4 regions of the Halobacillus shinanisalinarum genome follow, and region 4 is predicted to be linked to each of the others. Evidence: riboswitches for the same ligand, from Rfam matches in the RefSeq annotation. Region 4 holds a riboswitch; each other region holds the start of a gene.
What was found. Region 4 has a riboswitch for S-adenosylmethionine ahead of metX (homoserine O-acetyltransferase MetX). Riboswitches for the same ligand answer to the same signal wherever they lie in the genome.
Positions count from the first base shown of each region.

Region 1: another riboswitch for S-adenosylmethionine. It lies ahead of msrA (peptide-methionine (S)-S-oxide reductase MsrA); the one in region 4 lies ahead of metX (homoserine O-acetyltransferase MetX).
Region 2: another riboswitch for S-adenosylmethionine. It lies ahead of ssuE (NADPH-dependent FMN reductase); the one in region 4 lies ahead of metX (homoserine O-acetyltransferase MetX).
Region 3: another riboswitch for S-adenosylmethionine. It lies ahead of MUO14_RS22555 (phosphoadenylyl-sulfate reductase); the one in region 4 lies ahead of metX (homoserine O-acetyltransferase MetX).

Region 1 is NZ_CP095074.1:3,805,107-3,807,307, reverse strand. Features, by position in the region: gene eutH (ethanolamine utilization protein EutH) at 1-487, opposite strand, end outside; gene msrA (peptide-methionine (S)-S-oxide reductase MsrA) at 726-1,199, opposite strand; SAM riboswitch class I at 1,322-1,442, opposite strand; gene MUO14_RS18755 (AIM24 family protein) at 1,581-2,201, opposite strand, start outside.
Region 2 is NZ_CP095074.1:3,757,320-3,759,520, reverse strand. Features, by position in the region: gene MUO14_RS18540 (PaaI family thioesterase) at 1-37, shown strand, start outside; gene MUO14_RS18535 (GyrI-like domain-containing protein) at 98-568, shown strand; SAM riboswitch class I at 851-959, shown strand; gene ssuE (NADPH-dependent FMN reductase) at 1,088-1,633, shown strand; gene MUO14_RS18525 (YjcZ family sporulation protein) at 1,860-1,958, shown strand.
Region 3 is NZ_CP095074.1:4,544,282-4,546,482, forward strand. Features, by position in the region: gene MUO14_RS22550 (NADH:flavin oxidoreductase) at 1-434, shown strand, start outside; SAM riboswitch class I at 877-994, shown strand; gene MUO14_RS22555 (phosphoadenylyl-sulfate reductase) at 1,115-1,846, shown strand; gene cobA (uroporphyrinogen-III C-methyltransferase) at 1,906-2,201, shown strand, end outside.
Region 4 is NZ_CP095074.1:2,009,076-2,011,276, forward strand. Features, by position in the region: gene MUO14_RS09930 (NAD(P)/FAD-dependent oxidoreductase) at 1-354, opposite strand, end outside; gene MUO14_RS09935 (DUF2188 domain-containing protein) at 548-748, opposite strand; SAM riboswitch class I at 902-1,015, shown strand; gene metX (homoserine O-acetyltransferase MetX) at 1,096-2,163, shown strand; gene MUO14_RS09945 (homoserine dehydrogenase) at 2,160-2,201, shown strand, end outside.

The sequences.
Region 1 (2,201 bases), 1.8 Mb from region 4:
CGGCTACAAACCCTCCGGAGAGGCAACCAATGGGAATCGTAATTAACCCGATTAATATCCCCTTTGCAAAATAAGGATAGTCTTCTTTTGCAATCATCGTTAAGGCAATTGGAATGGTAAAAACCAGTGTAGGTCCCATCATCGTCCCGAGAAACGCCCAAGAGAAAACCGCTGCATCGTCACTCTCAGCGAGGGCTTCTGCTAATTGATAGGCCCCCATATCAATCGCTAATATCGTTGATGCAAACATCGATGGATCAACCCCAAGCCACTGGTATAGTGGCGTAATAATAGGAGCTAACCATGCGGATAGAACAGGGGCCAACGAAATAATTCCAACCATTGCAAGCGCAAGCGGCCCCATCATCATAAAAGCATCGTAAAATCGCTCCCCTAAGCCCCATCGATTATGTAAAAGATAGTAATCTACTGCTCCAATGACCATAAAAAGTGTCATGATGATAAGTAATCCCTCATTAAACCACATGGTATCCTGTATCCTCCTAACCGCCTATAATTATACGTAACTATTAAAGATTGTGCTGTTTATAATCAAGTCTTCAAGCTTTTTTCGTTAATCATTGGCTTTAATTGAAAAAAGAGTGACCACCACCCTTGATTCATCTCAAGCTAGATCACTGTCGATCTATTTTAACACTCTATTCCATTTTAGATATAAAAAAAGAACCCTCCTTATTAAAAGGAAGGCTCACTCCTATTTTTAATTAGCTGATTCCGCAAGCAACTGCTCCATTCTTTTGTGAATATTTTTGATGGTATTCTTCCGCATCATAGAAAACTTCAGCTTTTGCTACCTCCGTTACAATCGGACGTTTAAAGATCCCTTTTGCTTCCCACTGCTTAATCTTTTCGTCCGCAATCGCCTGCTCTAATTCATTGGTATAAAAGATAGCAGATCGATATTGATGACCTACGTCCATACCCTGCTTATTGCGAGTTGTTGGATCATGCGCCTCAAAAAAGATATTAATCAACTCTTCGTATGTCAGAACAGTTGCATCATATTCAATCTTTACAGCTTCTGCATGACCCGTTGTTCCCGTTTTCACTTGATCATATGTCGGATTCTTAACGTGACCGCCTGTGTATCCAACCCGTGTTGCAGTCACTCCATCAAAACGCTCAAAAAAGGGCTCGACGCCCCAGAAACACCCTGCACCAAAAATAGCTGTTGCCATAACTCATCTTCCCTTCTGTTAATGCGGAACTTCTTCTTCAAAGAGAGTTTGACGGTTTTAAAACCAAAAAACCCCTTTTCTTATCCAGTATAAGAAAAGGGGTCGTAATATTCCGTACGATCCTCTCATCTCTTAGAATGTTACCATCCTACAGGAATTGGCACCGTTCTCGTCAATCTCGTGGATTGATTCGATGGTTGCCGGGCATCAAAGGGCCAGTCCCTCCGCCTCTCTGGATAAGAAGTTTCCATTATTTATTTTGTTAATTCACATGATACAACGATTTTCCAATGAAGTAAAGAGTGAAGCTTCAACTTTTTCTCCTGTTTGTTAAATTATGCTGAAGCCCTATTGAAGATGACTGATGGATTAATAAATTTCTTACGATCCGCTTCCCGTCGTGTACACTTCCTCAAACGGTTGAACGATGACAAACCCTTCACCTTTGAATTCCATTTGGATTGATTCCCCGCTTCCCCTTCCGAGAAATGTCTTAAAACTGATATCTGTTTTAAACTCTGGTTCGAGATGCCCGGACCAGGCTACCGTCGCATTAGGGTCCGTAATTACAGATTCTCCGGGGCGAACGAGTAAAGTTAACGGCTCATAATGGGAGGTAATCGCTACCCTTCCGTTGCCTTGAAGTTTAATATTGAACAGTCCACCAGACATCATTCCTGCTACTTTTTTCATTAACTTAACATCCCATTCGATACCTGGCTCAAAAGCCAAAAGGTCATTCCCATTAACGGTAATCGATTCGTTGGAGAGATCAAAAATTGTAATTTTCTTCCCTTGATCTGCTAGGTATAAACGACCCCTGCCCTGTGCTTTCATTAATGAGCTGCCTTCTCCTGAAAAAGCTTTCTTGAACATGCGGCCGACTCCATGTTCCAGTATCCCTTCGCGCTCAAACTTTATTTGACCATTGTAAGAGATCATTGAACCTGACTTCGCCCACACTTGATCCGTTAAATTAACCTCTAAAATACGAGGTGTTTC
Region 2 (2,201 bases), 1.7 Mb from region 4:
CTACCGTAAAAACCATTATTTCGTGCCAGTAGATTAAATAGGAGCAAGTTGTTCCCCTTAACCGACATACTGAAAGAACTTGAAAGGAGCAAGAACCATGAAGCATACTATTGTTGAGAGAGATGCTTTTCAAGTCGCAGGCATTAAAAAAGAAATTTCATGTGATAACGAGGACAAGGATATCCAACTACTCTGGGGAGAGGCCACCAAAAGTGGAATCGCCGATTTACTGGTTCAATTAAATAACGGACAAATTAACGGTCTATTAGCAATCTACGACAACTATAATGAAACGCAAAACACATGGGACTATTGGATCGCTACACAATTCCATGGTAACGTCCCCGATGAATTATCGAGCTTTGAAGTTCCTCCTTCAAGGTGGGTTGTATTTGAAGTACACGGACTCATTCCAGAAGCTATAGAAAATGTATGGAAGCAGATTGATTCAGGATGGTTGCCCTCTAATGGATATGAAACAGCGGATATAGCATCACTCGAAGTCTATAAAGAATTTTATCCCTACCATTCAGATTCGTATTCTGAAATCTGGGTTCCAATAAGATAGGCTCTATAAGGAGTACTGATTAACATTAGAAATAGAATAATAATTAATTAACTTTAATACAAAGGTATTGGCATCATTAATCAAAAATAGCGGGACTCGATGTCTCCTGTCTGGCGATGTCTGGTATGTATTAAAAAGTGATTTGTCACAGGATACCTCCGTAACTCAACAAGATACCCCGCCATTATTTAAGACGCCCATTTTCAGAATTCATTTACTCTTTTCAAAAATTACCTTGACATTATTAGGAGAATCATATTAAGATTAGACTCAAATTTAATAAGCTTATCTAGAGAAGCTGAGGGATCTGGCCCTGTGAAGCTTCAGCAACCTCTGATTGATGTCAGAAAGGTGCTCCGTCCAGCAAGATCTTTATCTTGGGAGATAAGAGCGGCATTTTTATAGCTAACCCTCTTTTCTCATTAAAGAAAAGAGGGTTTTTATATGTGTGGAATAGTTCCAACCAATGAATAAAACGTAGAATAGTTGAGCATTTATTTTAAGAAAGGGAGAGGTCATATGAGTGAAATTGTACTGTTATCTGGAAGCCCTTCTGAGCAATCAAGGTCAGAGCTTGTATTAGATTATTTAGCAAAATTGGTCGATCAGGAAGGACGATCTACAGAGAAGATTTCCGTACGCAATGTGTCACCGGAAGATTTATTTTATGCACGCTATGAAAGTGAGGCGATTGAAGAAATTGCAACGACGATTCAACAGGCAAAAGGAGTTATTGTTGCTTCCCCTGTATATAAAGCGTCGTACTCTGGAATTCTTAAGGCTCTAATTGATTTACTGCCACAGGATGTGTTAAAGGACACCCCCGTCTTCCCAATTATGACCGGTGGCAGCAAGTCCCATTTGCTTGCGATTGAATATGCGTTAAAACCATTACTGGCTACGTTAAAAGGACAAAATTTAAAGGGCGTGTATTTGCTTGACAATCAAATTAATAAGTCTAGCCGAGCACGACCGATAACGAATGAAGATTGTGACCAACGCCTGAAGAAACAACTTGTATACTTCCTTGAGATGATTCAAAAGCAAGTCCCTCTAGCCTTTTAAATTTGGGAAGTATTTTCGCCAGCAAAGATTATAGCCAAACAACTGGATGTCGTCATCATTTGGTTGTAAATAAGCGCTTCCCCTTTAACGGGTAAATTGCCCCCCTAATCCATAGCCCCTCACGTAACCACTGGTCTATGCAAACGCCTATTTTTTGTAAAAATGGTGTGCTGTACCTTCCAATAGGTGATGTTTTAAATATGCTAACTGAAAAGGGGGTGTAGTTATGAGTGGATATGCTGGTGGAGGATTTGCTATGATTGTAGTCCTCTTCATCCTACTAATCATCGTTGGAGCAGGTGGCTTTGGCGGATATGGTTATTAGGTTTAAATAGAAGAAGCTGTTAGGATGGCCCCTTAGGTTAATAGTCCGTGTAAAAAAGGCTGCATATCTCCTGGCGAGGAGTATGCAGCCTTTTGATTATTTATTTGCAAAGATTATTCTAGCTATGATTAGTTTACTGTCAATATTTAGTCCTGCTACAACCTCTTTATTTATGTCCATTTGGTATAAAGCAAAATTGTCATAGAAATGAACGATAAGAAGGTCCCCAACGAATTTCAAGGG
Region 3 (2,201 bases), 2.4 Mb from region 4:
TCATCTTCCGGTTTTCTCAATGGAAAATGAGTGACTATAAGGCCAAACTTGCTGAAACACCAGATGAATTAGAACGGTTCCTCACGCCTCTTGTAGAAGCGGGAGTCGATATTTTCCACTGTTCTACTCGTCGTTTCTGGGAGCCGGAGTTTGAGGGATCCGACTTGAATTTGGCAGGATGGACGAAGAAACTGTCTGGTAAACCAGTGATATCTGTAGGATCAGTCGGGCTCGATGGAGAATTCACAAGTTTCTCTGGTGCTAACACCACCAGCCTGGACGGTCTCATGAAGAAACTTGATCATGGGGAGTTTGATTTAGTAGCTATCGGGCGCTCTTTATTAATGGATCCGGAGTGGGTGAGGAAAGTTCGGGAAGGCAGGGAAACGGAGCTATTACCTTTTGATAAAGTTGCTCTTAAACATCTAACCTAACCTTACTGAATCAGCTAACTACTGAACAAAGGTGTTTTACCAGGGGAATTTCCCGGTAAAACACCTTTTTGTTTAATTTTTACTTAGCTCTCGTCAGGCGATATACTCTTGCCAAAATGGCGACTAACCTTCATATTAAAAAGAGAAGGAGGTTCGACATGCGACACGATATTAAACCTAATGAACGAGCTTTCTCTACCAAAGAGGTGGCAGAAGAACTGAACATCGCAATGCCGGCTGTTGGCAGGTATTCCTAGAGCTGATATCTGGGATTAACACTAGATGTAAATAATTTACTTAACGTTAAAATTTTATGAACCGGTCCTTTTTCAGAAAGTCAGAAAGTATGAAAAATTAATAATTTTTCAATAAACCATTGACATTTTTTCTAAAAGGGAATAATATATTTACCAATATCAAATACCACAAATTCACAATTTAATTCTTATCGCGAGAGGTGGAGGGACTGGCCCTTTGAAGCCTCGGCAACGGGTCTGGTGATGATTCATCAGAGACTGTGCCAATTCCAGCGGGTGCTTTGAGCACTTGAAAGATAAGAAGATGGGTAGCTATATGTTTGAAGCCAAAACCTCTCTTCTTATTTTTATTAAAGAAGAGAGGTTTTTTAAATGTTAAATTTACTTGTTTACAAGACTTTGCTTTAGTAGAAGGAGGAAAATATGAGCAATACCATCGTTTCGTATGAGAATTTCTCTGGCGATCCATTTGAAAGCTGGCACCCTAAGGATGACACAAAAGGAGCAGCCGAGGTATTAGAGTGGGCTTATCAGTCTTATGGTGAATCAATCGTCTATGCTTGTAGTTTTGGAGCAGAAGGCATTGTGTTGATTGATTTGATTTCTAAAGTGCAGAAAGATGCAGAAATTGTTTTTCTTGATACAGATGTTCACTTTCCGGAAACCTATGAACTGATCGAAAAAGTGAAGCGGAGATACCCAGAACTTCACATTCATATTAAGAAACCGGATTTGACTTTAGATGAGCAAGCGAACGAGTATGGTCCAGCATTATGGAAAAAGCAACCGGGCCAATGTTGTTATATCCGAAAAATCAAGCCGCTTGAAGATGCGCTTCGTGGGGCAACCGCCTGGATTTCAGGGCTGAGGCGAGAACAGTCTCCGAGTCGAAGTCACACTGATTTTGTAAATAAGGATGAACGGTTTCAGTCGATTAAGGTATGCCCCCTAATCTACTGGACATGGGAAGACGTTTGGCATTATATCCGAGTAAATAGCTTGGATTACAATGAATTACATGATCAAGGATACCCAAGTATCGGCTGCATGCCTTGTACAGAGCCAGTAACTGAACAGGGGGACGTTCGCTCTGGGAGGTGGCAAGGGTTTAATAAAACAGAATGCGGTCTCCACACTTCTGGAAACCAGGCATAAGTAGATTATTTCTTTAAGCTAACTTGAAAATTCATTGCAACAAGGAAAGGAGGCGGCTTATGAAAAAAGTTTATATCGTCGGTGCAGGACCTGGTGACCCTGATTTAATTACAGTGAAAGGCTTGAAGGCCATTCAGCAGGCGGATGTCATTCTATATGATCGATTGATTAACAAAGATTTACTTGATGAAGCGAGGGACGAAGCGGAATTGATTTATTGCGGCAAGCGTCCGAATCATCACTCGTTAGACCAACAAACCATTAATGGGCTGCTTTGTGATTTTGCCTTGCAAGGGAAAACCGTGACCCGTCTAAAAGGCGGAGATCCCTTCGTTTTTGGTAGAGGTGGAGAGGA
Region 4 (2,201 bases):
TTGTGCTAGCAACTCAACACCATCATAACTGCAGGCTTTCGACAGAAGAATGTGATCTAAATAACTGCGTCTCGGAATAAGTGTGTAGGAATCTCTCGGGCCCTCTACAAAACTATCACCAATATAGGTACGCATTCTATTAATTTTTCGTAAGCCCTTCGCTTCAACCTCTTCCAGCACACCCAGTTTCCCTAAATAATTCACATGTGACATATGGTGTGTAGATAACGTATCACTCGGAAAAGAAGCCTTATCAATCAGCAGCACCCGCTTCCCTTTTTTTCCAAGTAAGATCGCCAGGCTCGCCCCTGCCACTCTTGCCCCTATAATCACAACACCCACATGTTTTTCCATCTCCCCGCACATCCTTCGCTCCCTATTTTCTTTAGCGTAACGTTTTTTCACAAAAACAGCTAGTTAGGAGTTTGAAAGGTGGACCGCAGCGAATTAATTGCACGAAATTCCCTTTTATTGCACATAAAACAGCATAATTGCATATTTCAACTTCCTGCAGTAAAAAAGACTCCCTTCGCGGGAGCCTTTTCCTCTATTCAAACTTCTTTTCTTGTTCTACATTATGATTTTGATCCATGATAAGCACTCGGCTCGGCTTATCGTTCTCCGCTAATTCAGTTGCTTTCTCGACCGCTGTATCCCGTTCATCATATAAATCGGTTGGTGCGACATCTTCAATTTTTACTAACCAACCTGTAACATCCTTATTTGGTACAACACTATATTCCTTCATCTAAATCTCTCCTCTATTTATCGTCTACAATCAGTCTTCCCACCACAAAACCTCCTCAAACGTTCTGATTCATTTTCAAAAATAGTTTGACAATACTACATTCTCCTTTTATAATTCGAAACATACATTTAAAAAAGTAAGTGAACTGAATATCTCTTATCGAGAGTGGCAGAGGGACTAGGCCCTGTGACGCCCGGCAACCTTCAAGTAATCGGCTTGAAAAGGTGCTAATTCCTACAGATCGAAGCTAGATCTGACAGATAAGAGGAGGAATCGATACATACGCCCTCTTCTTACTAAAGAAGAGGGTTTTTTATATGGAAATCATTACGAAGGAGGGATGAAGCATGTCATTGCAAAACCCTACTGAACAGCAACAGACAACAGAAAAAGTTTCGATTGGAGACTTTACATTTGAATCTGGTGAAACGCTTCCTCAGGTGGAGCTGGCTTTTGAGCATTATGGGTCAACGAACGCCCCCGTCATTCTTCTTTGCCATGCCTTAACTGGAAATCAGTACGCCATTGGTTCTAAAGAAAGCCCTGGCTGGTGGGCAGGTCTTGTCGGGGAGCAATGTCCGATTGATACTACCCAGTTTCAAGTGATCACGTTTAACGTACTTGGAGGATGCCATGGCTCAACTGGCCCTGCAAGTATAAACCCTGAGACTGGTGAGTTGTACCGTCAGGATTTTCCAAACGTAACAATCCGCGATATGGTTCGTTCCCAATATAAAGCACTTGAAAAGTTGGGAATTACCAAACTTCATGCTGTGGCGGGCGGTTCGCTTGGGGGCATGCAAACACTTGAATGGGGAATGCTTTATCCGGACTTTATGAAACAACTCTATGTTTTAGCTGCCACTCCCTATTTAAGTGATTACGGGATTGCCTTTAACCATATTGGGGCAAGGGCTATTCAGGATGATCCGGCTTATAATGAGGGGGACTACAGGTCTAATGACGAGTTGCACGGTTTTGAGATTGCCCGAATGACCGGTATGGTTACGTACAGAAGCGGTCCTCTTTTTCATAAAAGGTTTGCACGGGAGCAAGGGGATGCTCTTTATTCGATCCAGTCCTATTTAAATTATCAAGGTGAAAAAATAAAGCAGCGTTTTGATGCGAATAGCTATCTCTATTTATTAGAAGCCATGAACAACCATGATATTAGAAGACGACGCGGTACCTTACAGGAAACAGCTGAGAATTATAAACCGCACCTATACACCGTAAGCTTTGAACACGACCTTCTCTATCCAAAAGAATTGATTCAGCCCTTTAGTGAGTATGCCCCTCAAGGTGAGCATTATCATGTGCAAACGGACTATGGACACGACGGGTTTCTCGTGGAATTTGGAGAATGGGGGTCGTGGCTTGGCGATAAATTGAACGAGGGAGTGAATGAAGCTTGACAACCAAAGTAGCGATTCTAGGATTTGGAACAGTCGGA